One region of the Yersinia fenwicki genome, then DNA from elsewhere that is predicted to be linked to it. Evidence: riboswitches for the same ligand, from Rfam matches in the RefSeq annotation. Region 1 holds a riboswitch; the other holds the start of a gene.

Region 1 (7,870 bases):
GCGCCCCAGCGCGGCAATGCACGGTAAACCACTTTCCACCAACGCATCTTTGGATTCCGCCGCACCAACAAACCCCACCGGCACCCCAATGACCGCCACCGGGGTCACTTGGCGCTCTAACAAACGGAATAACGCGGTCGGCGCATTGCCGAACACAAATAGCTTTTCGCCCGGCTCCGCCAGCGCCACATCCACCGCCGCCATCGAGCGGGTAATGCCCTGCACAGGCGCAGTTTCCACCACGCGCGGGTCACTGATATAGCAGCGGCACTCGCATCCCATCTGCTTGAGCAGCGTTTTGTTAATGCCCGACATCGCCATAGTCGTGTCGGTGTATAGCGTGCATCCTCGGCGGATGCCCTCAGCAATGTGAGCCAACACATCGGGGGAGAAATGCAGAATATCGAGCCAGTCAAAATCGGCGGTAGTATGGATAACCCGCTTGATCACCGCTTCATGCATCGCACTGGCAAACCGAGTCTCTGGCCGCTCAGCGGCGATAATATCGCCAATGATAACGAAGCTATTTTTCTCGATTTCCTGCGGGTTTTTTATATAGTTCATGGGGTTATCCTTGTTAAATACCGACCAACAGCAGATGCGTCAGAGCGAACAATAACAGGGCCAATAGCGACGCCATCATCATCAAATGAATGCTGCGTGGAATATCACTCAGAGCGATTTCACGCTGCTCATCGCCGATCCACGGCTTCTCCACCCGCTCACCAAAGTAATCATTCGGGCCACCCAGGCGGATGCCCAGCGCTCCCGCCACCGTGGCTTCCGACCAGGCACAGTTCGGGCTGGAGTGTTGATAACGGTCGCGCCAGCCAATGCGCAACGCCTGACGGTAATCGGCCTGAATCAACCAGGCTGCGATACTGAGTAACAGCCAGCTAAGGCGCGCAGGAAGCCAATTGGCGGCATCATCCATACGGGCAGAAACATAGCCAATTGAGCGATATTTAGGCGTTTTATATCCCACCATCGAATCAAGGGTATTTACCGCCTTATAAGCCATAGCCAGCGGTGCGCCCCCCAGCATCAGGAAAAACAGCGGCGCAATCACACCATCGACACTGTTTTCGGCCACGGTCTCTACCACCGCACGGGTGATTTGTGGTTTCTCCAATTGCGAAGTATCACGCCCAACAATCCATGACAGCTTTTCGCGACTTTGCGCCAGGGTTCCGTGTTGTAGCGCATCAAAAACCGCTAATGCCGCGTCGCTCAAGCAACGTCCGGCTAGTAAGGTGTAAATCATCCACACTTGTGCCAGCCAGCCTAGCCACGGATGAATCTCTGTCATCAGCCATAAAAATCCCCAGCTGACGAGCCAGGTGATCCCCACCACCAGTAACCACAGCACCGCCCCCCCCCATTTGAGTGCCCGCTCGCTATGACACGTGGCGCGAATCACTCGCTGCAACAGCGTGATCAGATTACCTATCCAGCGCACCGGATGTGGCCAACGCGGCGGATCTCCGAGCCAATGGTCCAGAAGGAAAGCAACAAACCACGCGCTCAGGGTCATAGCACTCTCCGGGCAACGGTCAGCCAGCCATCCAATAATCCGGGCCGCTGGGCAAAGTGAATATGCAGATAACTGGCCTGAGTCCGTTGCACTTGATAGCCACTGTGCCAGCGCTGAATAACTTCACCATCGCGCCATTTACTGCTATCGAAAACGGGGGTCAGTGGGCTGGTAAAATCGGAGTAATGGAACTCATGACCGCGCAGAATTTCGCCTGACGCGGCTAGTAATGTGTCGCAGCGGGCCTCGGCCTGACAGTAACCAAAGCGAGTCAGACGTTTTCCCATCCGGCTTTCTCCGGCTAAAACCCCCACCATGCGATGGCGCTGTCCACTTTCATCCGTTAAAGCATCCCCCAAATACATCAAGCCGCCACATTCGGCATACATCGGGATTTGCTGGCGATGGGCTTGCTGTAACGCCGCATGCATCGCGGTATTCTCTGCTAATGCGCGGCTGTGGATCTCCGGATACCCTCCCCCCAGATAAATCATCTGACAAGCCGGCAGATGGCGGTCATGCAGCGGGCTGAAACGCTGGATGCGAACGCCAGCTTGCTCCAGCAAGTCAAGATTATCGGGATAGTAGAAATTGAAAGCTTCATCTTCGGCTAAGGCCAATGTCAGCCCGTCGGCCAAAGCTTGAGAAGGTAACGCGGGAGGGGTTCCAACAGGGCGTTGAGTGCATGAAGTCAGGGTCAGCAATCGGTCCAGATCGATAAAGGCTTCGACCTGCTGGGCCAATTGTTGCCAACGCGGCGAGTTATCGGGCTGTTTGGATAGTGCACCGCCTCGCTCTTGTGCCGGGATCAGCCCCAAATGGCGTGATGGCAAGGCAACATCGTCCATGACCGGCAAGCGGCCCAAAACCGGAATGCCGCAATAACGTTCGATAGCATGGCGAATAAGTTGATAGTGATTTTCTGAATTGACGCGGTTAACAATCACCCCGGCAATCGTCAGCTTGGGGTCAAATTGGCTAAAGCCCAGTACCGTTGCGGCAATGGATGTCGAAACCGCTTTACCATCCACCAGCAAGATAACCGGGCAGCCCAACTGCTTCGCCATCGCTGCACTGCTGCAATAATCGGGGTCAGTGCCATAGCCGTCATACAACCCCATGACACCTTCAATTACCGCGACATCGGCATGGCGCATATGCTGATTATACAACCCATTGAGGATGTCGGGCGGCAACATAAAAGCATCAAGATTACGCGATGTCACACCACTGACGGCAGTATGCCAGCCAGTATCCAGATAGTCCGGCCCCACTTTGAACGGCTGCACCGACAATCCGCGCGCCATCAGCGCCCGCAAAATACCCAGCGTCACGGTGGTTTTACCACAGCCGCTGCCGGTTCCTGCGATGATAAATGCTTGTTTGCCTGAGCATTGCATAAAAAAATCCCGCCATTTCAAGCGGGATATGTAGTGTCAAAAAGGTGCATCTGCGCAACGTCACCGCTGCGCGCATCTGATGACAACCCGCTTCCCACCGAAGGAGTTGAAACTCTTTACTGATCTGGCTGGTCTTCTGGCTTAGCGTCACTCTCCCCCGCTACCTTCCCAATCCTATGGATCAGTGGTCTCAGCGGGTTCGTCAGCATCACAGCAGCGGGGGCTGCGGGGGATTTACACCCCCTTCCCAATCGTGTTATCCACGACATACCTGTTTCAGTATTTAATTACAGTAGATTCTGTTATTTAATTTATTGTTTCGTTATTTAATTTATCTCTTTATTTACACGGTTATAACAGAGCATTTATTAATTAGTAGCCTGATCGACTTCCTTGAAATTAATATACGCTTTTCTGTTCATAAAAAATGGTTAATTTCATTTTTTGCTAGTGATTTTTTTGTATCCTCACAACAAATAATTGCTATCAAATCAAGTAACAACCAAATAAAAACAACAAGTTATATGAATAATTCCATTTAAAAAAATAGCAAAAAAATTGTTATTATTTATTTTATACTTTTAATAACATACTGGATATTTAAATAGACAAACTTGAATGAATCGCATGACTAATTGATATTAGATCAATAACTGTCATTCCATTTCGCTGCGTTCAGAAGAAAGTGAGCGAAATACCTGCGGTGTCACGTTGTAGGTCTGACGGAACACTTTGCAGAAATAGCTGGTTTGGGAAAAACCCAGATTCTTGGCAATGCTGGCAATGCTCCAATCGCTGTGTTGTAACATCTCTCTGGCATTGGCCATCCGCTGCTGATTGACCCAGGCATTAAATCCGATGCCCTGATATTTTTTAAACAATTTGCTGAAGTAGTACGGGCTGAGATAGACCTTAGCCGCCACTTCTTCCAGCCGTAGTTCTTCCGATAAATGCGTATCAATATAACGCAGTGCTTTTTTCATTTTGCTGTCATGGGGATGAACCGGTCGTATTCTACCGGGTTCTTTGCTGCCCATGTTGTCGTTGATCACCACAAAATTGAGATGTTTTTTGAGGCAATTCTCAACAATCAACTTCAATAAATCTGCCGATGCAATCACCCGTGAAAAATCCATAACAGGCACATTGTGGAACTCATCCATCAGTGCCGGATTCTGCTGCCAGTGATTATCGACATTAAGGATATCAATCAGATAAACATCTGAGTGCAACCGTACTTGGCCGCATAACACAAAACCCACTAAATGGCCGGCAATGACCAGTGGAATAGAAAAATCAGTTAACCCTGCGTGGCAGCGATAAATACAAGGCTCATTGGACTTTGAAGCTTCAAGGCCCCCGCAACGATCACTCATTCGGCAACGGAGATGGTTCACCGGGTCCTGGCGCATCAACTGACAAAATGGCGTAAAGTTAAAAAGATCAGAAATCTCTTCGCCGTGAATATTCACTACCACCACGGCCAGCCCAGTAGCCTGAGCAAAATCCTGCGCGATTTTATTGATGAGCTCTGAGTTTAGAGAACTGGCAGAAATCATGATAAAACCTCTCAGTTAATTTATTGTTATTAAGTTTCGTTTGTTACTATAAATCATCCCTGTAATAAACTACGTGTTACTAATTTGTTATATTTGCATTCCTATCAGCAAGTGGAAAACCTATTTCCCTGTGAAGGTTTAGACCCTGGCAAAATGAAGGAGAATAACAATTCAGCTTACCAGAGTCATAATCAACAGGGGACTATAATCAGCCCATTAACCAGAATAGATCACGAAATTTCCTCATCTCGTTTCATAGATTCAAGATGAGGAAACTCATGTTGAGTTATAAACTGGCTTTCTCATCCTCTAATTTACAAGTATTGCAAGGCAGGTTTTTGCCAATGAAGAAGCGATAAACCGCCGCACCGAGACAGGCACCAATAATAGGGGCGACAATCGGGATAATGAAATAAGGGATATCACGACCGCCAGTCATTGAGATTTTTCCCCAGCCGGCAAAGAAGGTAAATAATTTAGGGCCAAAATCACGCGCGGGGTTCATAGCAAAACCGGTTAATGGTCCGGTTGAAGCCCCTATTACCGCCACCAGGATACCAATCAATAGCGGCCCTAATGCACCACGCGGCACCCCATTACCATCGTCTGTCAACGCCATAATCAGCCCCATCAAAATGGAGGTAATAATGATTTCGACAAATGCGGCTTGCCATACACTGATAGCCGGTGAGGGGAACGTACTGAAAATACTGGCCAGTTGCAGACTTTCCAGACTGCCACGCACCATCTGATGGGCAGTTTCAAAATCAGTAAATAAGTTGTGATACAACATATAAGACAGCGCCGCTCCACCAAAAGCACCGGCAATTTGTGCAATGCTGTAGGGAATGACTTTGCGCGCGGGGAAACAGGCAAACAGCCATAAAGCAATGGTAATCGCGGGATTGAGGTGAGCCCCGGAAATGCCAGCGGTCAGATAAACCGCCAGTGAAATCCCCAACCCCCACACAATACAGATTTCCCACAAACCGAAACTAGCACCGGCCACTTTCATCGCCGCCAGGCAACTAATACCAAAAAACAAAAACAGCCCGGTGCCAAGAAATTCTGCTACACACTGAGCTTTGAGCGAGTCGTTCATAGGGTTACCCTGCTTGCGGTTAAATTAATACGTTATATACCCTAAATAATTCGAGTTGCAGGAAGGCGGCAATTGAGTAAATCCCCAGGAGCTTATTGATTTTAAGATCAATAGCAGTAAGTGACTGGGGTGAACGAAAGCAGCCAACGCATATGCAGCTCGAAATATGACGGGTATGGTATTGCACGGCCCTTGACCTGATCACTATAAAGAGACGGAAAATGAAAGTGTTGTCCTGATTAACCATTAATTAAACAAAAAATAGAGCTCCTATAGCAAATTATTGCTATTACATGGCCCAGAACCCCATCAAGACCCTGTAAACAAGCAACTTATCGCCTAATTAAATAATGTGACTTTCTTGTCATTTATTCTTTCAGTTATTGTTAGCAAGCTCGCAATTTCTATTTTAATGTGAGCCAGTTACCATTTTTATGTGCGCGTGCGTGATTATCAAAGAAAATAAGAGTTGTCACCGACTTATTTGTAATTCTGAATATGTAAAAACTAATTATTGTCACCTATCCATTAATAAATAGGCTTATAAAATAATCAGTTAAATTATCTCATGACAATAATTTGTTATTTCGTCGCTAACCATTCCCGCCAGTAAATTCAATACAGCCATTCTTTTTCATTGCTTGTTTGTATATTCAGTCTCAGCACGAACCTGACAACGTTATTACTGAATATAACTGAACATAACAATTCAAGTTAAAACAATACCCTACATAATTCGAGTTGCAGGAAGGTCGCAATTAAGTCAATCCCGATGAACTTACTCAGGTAAGTGATTCGGGTGAGCGAAAGCAGCCAACGTATATGCAGCTTGAAGTATGACGGGTAAGGGCACCTGATATTCGTCGAGGTATATATGCAACAAGAAGCACTAGGAATGGTGGAAACCAAAGGGCTGGTTGCGGCCATCGAGGCTGCTGACACCATGGTGAAATCGGCCAATGTGACGTTGGTAGGCTACGAAAAAATTGGCTCCGGTCTGGTCACTGTCATCGTCCGTGGTGATGTGGGAGCGGTTAAAGCGGCCACTGATGCAGGCGCTATCGCGGCTGCCAACGTAGGTGAAGTGAAATCAACTCATGTGATCCCACGGCCACATACCGATGTTGAGGCCTTTCTTCCCAAAGGAAACTTACCAAAGGGAAATAGCTAATGAAAAGCAATGACCTGGTCGACCAAATCATGGCGCAGGTGATAGCAAAAGTGAGTGAACACGCCCCGGCGTCTTCTGCACAACCATCCTATAAACAACCATCCTATAAACAACGAGATACGGCTATGGCTGAAAAAACTTGCAGTTTAACGGAATTTGTTGGAACCGCGATCGGTGACACGGTCGGACTGGTGATCGCCAACGTCGACAGCGCCCTGCTGGACGCGATGAAGCTAGAAAAACGCTATCGCTCCATTGGTATTTTGGGCGCTCGTACTGGTGCTGGCCCGCACATTATGGCCGCCGATGAAGCAGTAAAAGCCACCAATACCGAAGTAGTCAGCATTGAATTACCACGCGATACCAAAGGCGGTGCTGGTCATGGCTCGCTCATTATCTTCGGTGGTGACGATGTTTCCGACGTGAAACGTGCCGTTGAAGTGGCATTGAAAGAGCTAGACCGCACATTTGGTGATGTTTATGCCAATGAAGCGGGTCATATCGAATTGCAATACAGCGCGCGTGCCAGCCATGCACTGGAAAAAGCATTCGGTGCACCGCTGGGCCGTTCTTGCGGCGTGATTGTCGGCGCACCGGCTTCCATTGGTGTTCTGATGGCCGATACCGCAGTGAAATCCGCCAATGTTGATGTGGTGGCTTACAGCTCTCCCGCGCAGGGCACCAGCTTTAGTAACGAAGTGATTCTGGTTATCTCCGGCGATTCTGGTGCAGTCCGTCAGGCAGTGATTTCTGCCCGTGAGATCGGCAAAACGGTATTAGCAACTTTAGGTGCTGAACCGAAAAACGACCGCCCTTCTTATATCTGACGCCACAGTGAGGCTGTTTCATGAAATCGAAAAGATTTGAAGCATTGGCGAAACGCCCGGTTAATCAGGACGGTTTTGTCAAAGAGTGGATCGAGGAAGGCTTTATTGCCATGGAAAGCCCGAATGATCCGAAACCTTCCATCAAGATTGTCAATGGTGTGGTAACAGAACTTGATCGCAAACCACAAAGCAGTTTTGACCTGATCGACCACTTTATCGCCCGCTACGGTATCAATCTGGCCCATGCGGAAGAAGTGATGAAGATGGATTCCATCAA
Region 2 (7,870 bases), 1.6 Mb from region 1:
AGAGCATGTCTGGCCCACTGCATATTGGACTTATTCCTACTGTTGGGCCGTATTTATTGCCGCAAATCATCCCTATGTTGCATCAAACATTTCCTAAACTGGAAATGTATCTGCACGAAGCGCAAACCCAAAACCTTCTGGCACAGTTGGATAGCGGTAAACTCGATTGTGCCATTCTGGCTTTGGTTAAAGAGACAGAAGCTTTTATTGAAGTTCCGCTCTTTGATGAGCCGATGCAATTGGCGATTTATGCTGATCACCCGTGGGCCGATCGTGACAAAGTGCAGATGCATGAGCTGGCAGGTGAGAAATTACTGATGCTGGAAGATGGTCACTGTTTGCGAGATCAGGCGATGGGTTTTTGCTTCCAGGCCGGCGCTGATGAAGACACACATTTCCGCGCTACCAGCTTGGAAACTCTGCGTAACATGGTTGCAGCGGGAAGCGGAATTACGCTATTGCCATCACTTGCAGTACCGAATGAAAGAAAGCGTGATGGTGTTTGTTATCTGGAATGCTACAAGCCAGTACCAAAGCGCACTATTGCGTTAGTGTATCGCCCCGGCTCCCCATTGCGTGGCCGCTATGAGCAACTTGCCGAGGCCATACGTAAACACATGCAACCGCGCATGGATTCAGATGTTATCAACCCAAAATTAGAACAGGCGGTTTAATCCATTGAGTGCAGCCACTCGGTAGGCTTCTGCCATAGTTGGATAGTTGAAGGTAGTATTAACGAAATATTCGATAGTATTGCCTTCTCCTTTTTGCTCCATTATGGCCTGCCCGATGTGGATAATTTCAGCCGCACGTTCGCCAAAGCAATGAATGCCGAGGATCTGTTTGGTTTCCCGATGGAACAAGATTTTTAAACTGCCGGTATCCATGCCAACGATTTGCGCCCGTGCGAGATGTTTAAATTGCGCGCGACCCACCTCGTAGGGGACTTTCATCGCTGTTAGATCTTGTTCCGTTTTACCCACCGAGCTGATTTCCGGGATAGTATAAATTCCGGTTGGAATATCTTCGATCAGGTGAGTATTCGCTTCGCCTTTGATCATCGCCTGTGCTGCAATTCGCCCTTGATCATAAGCCGCAGAGGCCAGACTTGGGTAGCCAATGACATCCCCAACCGCATACACATGGGAAAGTGCTGTTTGATACATGCTGTTGACCTTCAACAAGCCGCGGCTATCCGCTTCCAGCCCAATTTTCTCTAAGCCTAAGCCACTGGTATTACCGGTGCGTCCATTAGCATACAGCAAACAATCTGCTTTGACCTTTTTGCCTGATTTTAGATGGACAATAACTCCGTCAACGGTTCCTTCAATCTGCTCAAATTCTTCGTTATGGCGGATAACTACGCCGTTATTCCAGAAGTGGTAAGAGAGGGCATCTGACATTTCCTGATCGAGGAACGCCAGCAGACGGTCGCGGGTATTGATTAAATCAACTTTGACACTCAAGCCACGGAAAATTGAAGCGTATTCACAGCCAATAACCCCAGCGCCATAGATAATGACGTGTTGGGGCTCATGGCTGAGTTGTAAAATAGTATCGCTGTCGTATATGCGTTCGTGGGTAAAATCAACATTTGCTGGGCGATAGGGGCGTGAACCGGTCGCAATCACGATGTTATCGGCTCGCAGTGTATCGTTGGTACCATCTGCATAACGCACGTTTATGGTATTGGCATCAATAAAACTAGCATCGCCGGAGAACATTTGGCAGTGATTACGATCATAAAAGCCCTGGCGCATACGGGTTTGCTGATTAATAACGCGATCCGCATGGTTTAAGATATCAGCAAAAGAGGAGCTGATGGTTCGGGCGTTGTCGCTGTAAAGTGGATTTTGATTGAACTCGATAATACGGCTAACGGCGTGGCGCAAAGCTTTGGAAGGGATGGTGCCCCAATGGGTGCACCCCCCGCCCACATTACTGTACCGTTCAATCACGGCGACGCGGGCACCTTGCTTAACCAACCCCATAGCGGCACCTTCACCGCCAGGACCCGAGCCAATAACAATGGCATCAAAATGGAAATGCTGTTGCATGTAGGAGAGACCTATTATTATACAAAATTACAACGCAACATTAACATCATCCTGGATATAACCCAATAAACAATAGGTAAATTCCCGTGACGTGTGCTGTAAAGCGGCAATTCTGTATTGTGATGATACGTTTGTATAACGGTTGTTACTATAAAGTTTGGTATATTGCTGACTATATGTCTTAGATTGAGAAATTGGATATCCTTTGGGTACGATTATGGGCGTCAGAGCACAACAAAAAGAGCGGACTCGTCGTTCCCTTATCGAAGCGGCGTTCAGCCAACTAAGTGCTGAGCGGAGTTTTGCCAGCCTGAGTTTGCGGGAAGTCTCCCGTGAGGCGGGTATTGCACCGACTTCTTTTTATCGGCATTTCCGTGATGTAGACGAACTTGGGCTGACAATGGTCGACGAAAGCGGTCTGATGTTGCGCCAACTTATGCGGCAAGCTCGTCAGCGGATTGCCAAGGGCGGCAGTGTTATCCGCACCTCAGTATCTACATTCATGGAATTTATCGGTAATAACCCTAATGCATTCCGCTTATTGCTGCGGGAGCGGTCTGGGACGTCCGCCGCATTCCGTGCGGCAGTTGCGCGTGAAATTCAACATTTTATTGCCGAGCTGGCCGATTATCTTGAGCTAGAAAACCATATGCCGCGCAGCTTCACTGAAGCACAAGCTGAGGCTATGGTCACAATTGTCTTCAGTGCGGGTGCAGAAGTACTAGACGTAGATGCTGAACAGCGGCGACAGTTAGAAGAACGACTGGTTTTACAACTGCGGATGATCTCCAAGGGTGCTTATTATTGGTATCGGCGCGAGCAGGAAAAGCTCGCTGTATCCCGCGCTTAATAAGGTAAGGAAAACAATGGAACAATCTTGCTCTAAAAAACAATCTTGCTCTCAACAACAAGCTTATTCTGAAAAACAACCTCACCGTGAAATGGGCACCCTGCTGCTGGCTTTGATTACAGGGTTGGCAATAAACGGCTCATTCAATACGTTATTCAGCGGGTTTGTTCCTTTTTCAGTTTTTCCTCTGCTGACATTAATCTTGGCGGTTTATTGTTTGCATCAGCGCTATCTTAATTTTGCCATGCCGCAAGGCCTGCCGGTACTGGCTGGTGCGTGTTTCTTACTTGGCATTTTATTGTATAGCGCGATTGTGCGGGTTGAGCATCCGGCGATTGGTTCTAACTTTGTCCCTTCGATTTTGAGTGTGGTGTTGGTGTTCTGGATCTTATTCAAACTGAAAGCACGTAAATCGGTGCAGATAGACATCAATACTGATACCGACGCGGATATAGATAACCAGCATCCGCAATAGCTTTTCTGTTCATTCATTGCACCCAATAGAAAGGGCAACATCGCGTTGCCCTTTTTTGTCTCGATTCCTGCTGTCCGTCAGTCTCGTTTTTCCAGTAAAACCCCACATTCCATATGATGGGTGTAAGGGAACTGATCAAATAGCGCTAATCGGCTGATTTTATGAGTGTGTTGTAACTGTTCAAGGTTGGCACTCAGGGTTTCTGGATTACAGGAGATATAAAGGATACGTGGATAGGCCTGTACCAGCTTAACAGTTTCATCATCCAACCCACTACGTGGCGGATCGACAAAAATGGTCTCGCAGTTGTAACTACTCAAATCAATACCCTTCAGGCGGTTAAACTCACGCACACCTTGCATAGCCTGGGTAAATTCCTCCGCTGACATCCGGATAATTTGCACATTATCGATATGATTGGCTGCGATATTGTATTGCGCCGCCGCGACTGACGGTTTGGCAATTTCAGTTGCCAATACGCGATCAAAATTACGTGCCAACGCCAGTGAGAAATTACCGTTGCCGCAGTACAACTCTAATAAATCGCCGCTGGCATGTTGAGTGACATCAATCGCCCATTCCAACATATGAATATTCACCGCCGCATTAGGTTGGGTGAAACTATTTTCAACCTGACGATAAATCATGTCGCGCCCGGCGACGGGCAACACTTCGTCGATATGGTCGTGATCCAGCATGATTTTGGTTTTTGACGCTCGGCCAATCAGTTGCAGGTCAAAACCTTGCTCGCGCAATTGGTCACGCAGTTCCAGGGCTTTGTGCTGCCACTCTTCATCTAATGGACGGTGATATAGCAAAGAGGCAATCAGTTTGCCACTTAGGGTCGATAAGTAATCAATCTGGAACAGTTTGCGTCGCAAAATCGGCTCGGCTCTGATGGCCGTCATCAGTGCACTCATTAGACGATTAATTAACAAACTGGCTACCGGGAATTGCTCAACCCTAATTCGCTGCTTAGTCTGTTGGTCAAACATGATGTGGTAAAGGTCGTCTTCATCATGCCAAACACGGAACTCGGCTCTCATGCGGTAATGTTCTGCTGGAGAACGGAATATTTCCGCAGCGGGTGCCTGAAACGGCGACATCATCGCCTGAAGACGGGCAGATTTTTCCGCCAATTGGTGCTCGTAGCCGTCAGTCGGCAGGATGTCAGGAGTCATGTTTCTTCTCGTCTGGACATAATAAAAGAGGAGTATTGCTGCGGATTGTAGGGAAAGTGGCTCTGATGTCCAGTTTTGTTGTATTTATTCCTTGTAACAATAATGGAAGTCTAGACATCTATTTTACTTGATCGTAGCATTGCGTTCCGGCCTCAAGCTGTTACTTAAACACCTAAGAGTTAAAAGGGAATCCGGTGTAAATCCGGAGCTGACGCGCAGCGGTAAGGGGAAGTCACGGCGATAGGTTTCAACCAGACACTGTCCGTAAGGATGGGAAGTCATCGCCCGCTCTGTTTTATTCATAGTCAGATAACAGAGATCCCAAGCCCGAAGACCTGCCGGTATCACGTCGCAATATTCGTGGTCGTCGCGTAATACCGGCCATGGCACTGCGGCATCCGCTATTTGAGTTTGGATGCTCTCTTAATGATCACTAAAAATACAATCACAATTAAAAAATATACGCTGCTCACAGCTCTCTCTATGACAGCATTTTCTGGATGGGCGCAAGGTAATACCACAACCGGCAATAAAGATGAAATGGTGGTTACCGCCAGCCGTTTCAAACAACCTATTTCTACCGTATTGGCTCCTGCCGATGTGGTCACGCGCGATGATATCGACCGCTGGCAGGCGAAAAGTCTTAATGAAGTGATGCGCCGTTTACCGGGGGTGGACATTGCACAATTCGGCGGGGTAGGTCAGGGTTCTTCTATGTATATCCGTGGCACCGAAGCCCGCCATGTCCTGATATTGATCGATGGCATTCCCCTGGCACGTACCGGTATTGTTAACAGCGTTAACCTCGATCAAATCCCTATTTCCTTAGTGCAGCGGGTTGAATATATCCGCGGGCCGCGTTCTGCTGTTTATGGTTCTGGTGCCATTGGTGGCGTTATTAATGTGATTACGCAGACAGACCAGGAAGGCGCGCAGATTAATGCCGGGATCGGCTCTAAAGGCTATCAGCAATATGATGGCAGTGTTCGCCAGCGCTTTGGCGAGACCTTGGCGACGTTAGCAGGCGGGTATCAAACCAGCAACGGATATAACATCAAACCTGACTCACCGAACCCAATCGATAACGACCGTGATGGTTTCCGCAATAAAAACTTCTGGGCAGGGTTGGAGCATCAATTCAACCAAGAGATATCTGGTTTCGTCAGAGGTTATGGTTATACCAACAATTCTGATTACGATATTGGCAGTTTGTCGTCTCCGGCTTATAGCGGCGATGAAGAGCGGCTATATAACCACACTTATGATGCGGGATTGCGTTATGCTTCGGGTGCCTACTCTTCACAATTAATCGGTAGCTATCAGAAATATAAAGATTACAACTTTAGTAGCCAATATGGCCGCTATGGTGTGGCTACCACGCTGGATAATATGGATCAGCGAAATGTGCAATGGGGCAACACTTACAGCTTTGAAAGTGGAACATTGAGCGCGGGCCTTGACTGGCAGCAACAGCGTTTGACCTCATCTAGTCAGACCATCTCTGATACTTATAAGCGGGATAACACTGGTTTATACCTTAGCGGACAGCAGAAAATCGGCAATGTGACATTAGAAGCTTCTGGTCGTGGCGATAAGGATGAGCAATTTGGCTGGCATGAAACATGGCAAACTGCGGCGGGCTGGGAGTTCGTTCCTGACTATCGCGTAACCGTGTCTTATGGCACCGGTTTTCTGGCTCCGTCTCTGGGTCAGCAATATGGTTCGCAGCGCTTTGACATCGTATCCAACAGTGACCTTAAGCCGGAAGAGTCTCGCCAATGGGAAGCGGGTTTGGAAGGGGTCACTGGGCCACTTGACTGGCGTTTGTCCGCTTATCACAACAAAATTGAAAATCTGATTGATTACTCTTTTGATAATTCAACATTCAAAGGGCATTACTACAATGTCAATTCCGCGACCATAAAAGGTGTGGAGTGGACGGGTAATCTCACTACCGGCATATTTACGCACGGAGTCACACTGCAATATATTGACCCGCGTAATGATCTGAATAATGAGGTATTAGCTCGCCGTTCTAAGCAACAGGCGAAGTATCAGTTAGATTGGACGATGTTTAACCTTGATATGGATGTCTCTTATCAGTATTACGGTAAACGTTATGACAATAGCACCTCAGCTTATAGCTCGACTCAGCGTGAATTATCGAGTTACAGCACAGTAGACGTTTCAGCGGGCTATCCGGTTACTTCTCATCTAACAGTTCGTGGTAGAATTGCCAACCTGTTTGATAAAGAATACGAAACGGCTTATGGCTATAAAACCGCTGGACGAGAGTATTACCTCACCGGAAGCTACAACTTCTAAGGCTGATACTGCTAATCGCCCGACAGCGCTGATTTTTGACTCAGGTGTTGGCGGGCTGTCTGTCTATCAGGAGATTCGGCAATTACTGCCGGATCTCCACTATATATATGCTTTCGACAACGTTGCGTTCCCTTACGGGGAGAAGTCAGGCGAGTTTATTGTTGAGCGCGTATTGGAAATTGTCACCGCTGTACAACAGCGCCACCCGCTCGCTATCGTGGTTATTGCCTGCAACACGGCGAGCACTGTCTCTCTTCCTGCTTTACGTGAACGTTTTACCTTCCCGGTTGTGGGGGTGGTTCCGGCCATCAAGCCTGCGGTACGGCTCACACGTAATGGTGTTGTCGGTCTGCTAGCCACTCGAGGCACAGTTCATGCTTCTTATACCCAGGATTTGATCGAGCGCTTTGCGACAGACTGCAAAATTGAGTTACTGGGATCATCTGAGCTGGTGGAGTTGGCGGAAACCAAGTTACATGGTGGTGTTGTTCCGAAGGAAGCATTAAAGAAAATCCTTCATCCGTGGCTCGCCATGCGTGAACCGCCAGATACTATCGTTTTAGGTTGCACCCATTTTCCTCTATTAACTGAAGAGTTAGCGCAAGTGTTGCCAGAAGGCACCCGAATGGTTGACTCCGGCGCTGCAATTGCCCGTCGTACCGCCTGGCTTATCTCTTCTCAAGAAAATGTGATTTCTTCCGATGAAGAAAACATCGCGTATTGCATGGCACTGAATGCGGATACTGACGCTTTATTACCCGTTTTGCAGAGTTATGGCTTTCTAACGCTGGAAAAACTGCCAATTTAACGGCGTTTTGACTAAAGAATCAGCGGTTGAAAAGTTTTTTGAAATTAGGGGTTGCAGGCTGTCAGGAACTCCCTATAATGCGCCTCCACTGACCGGGAACAACGAAATACACTTCGCCGGGTCAGGAAGAGAAATGATTGAGTTTGACTTCGAAAGAAACCAAATAAACTCTTG

What was found. A riboswitch is a leader RNA that binds a small molecule or an ion and turns the genes downstream of it on or off. The one in region 1 is predicted to bind cobalamin.
Region 2: another riboswitch for cobalamin. It lies ahead of btuB (TonB-dependent vitamin B12 receptor BtuB); the one in region 1 lies ahead of ACF3VQ_RS13325 (cobyrinate a,c-diamide synthase).

Annotation. Positions count from the first base shown of each region.
Region 1 is NZ_CP170755.1:2,902,907-2,910,776, forward strand. It holds gene ACF3VQ_RS13315 (cobalt-precorrin-8 methylmutase) at 1-564, opposite strand, end outside; gene cbiB (adenosylcobinamide-phosphate synthase CbiB) at 578-1,534, opposite strand; gene ACF3VQ_RS13325 (cobyrinate a,c-diamide synthase) at 1,531-2,934, opposite strand; cobalamin riboswitch at 3,043-3,224, opposite strand; gene pocR (regulatory protein PocR) at 3,591-4,493, opposite strand; gene pduF (propanediol diffusion facilitator PduF) at 4,780-5,595, opposite strand; gene pduA (propanediol utilization microcompartment protein PduA) at 6,470-6,766, shown strand; gene pduB (propanediol utilization microcompartment protein PduB) at 6,766-7,593, shown strand; gene pduC (propanediol dehydratase large subunit PduC) at 7,614-7,870, shown strand, end outside.
Region 2 is NZ_CP170755.1:4,498,312-4,506,181, reverse strand. It holds gene oxyR (DNA-binding transcriptional regulator OxyR) at 1-674, shown strand, start outside; gene sthA (Si-specific NAD(P)(+) transhydrogenase) at 657-2,057, opposite strand; gene fabR (HTH-type transcriptional repressor FabR) at 2,275-2,907, shown strand; gene ACF3VQ_RS20410 (YijD family membrane protein) at 2,924-3,382, shown strand; gene trmA (tRNA (uridine(54)-C5)-methyltransferase TrmA) at 3,460-4,563, opposite strand; cobalamin riboswitch at 4,694-4,921, shown strand; gene btuB (TonB-dependent vitamin B12 receptor BtuB) at 4,990-6,888, shown strand; gene murI (glutamate racemase) at 6,833-7,696, shown strand.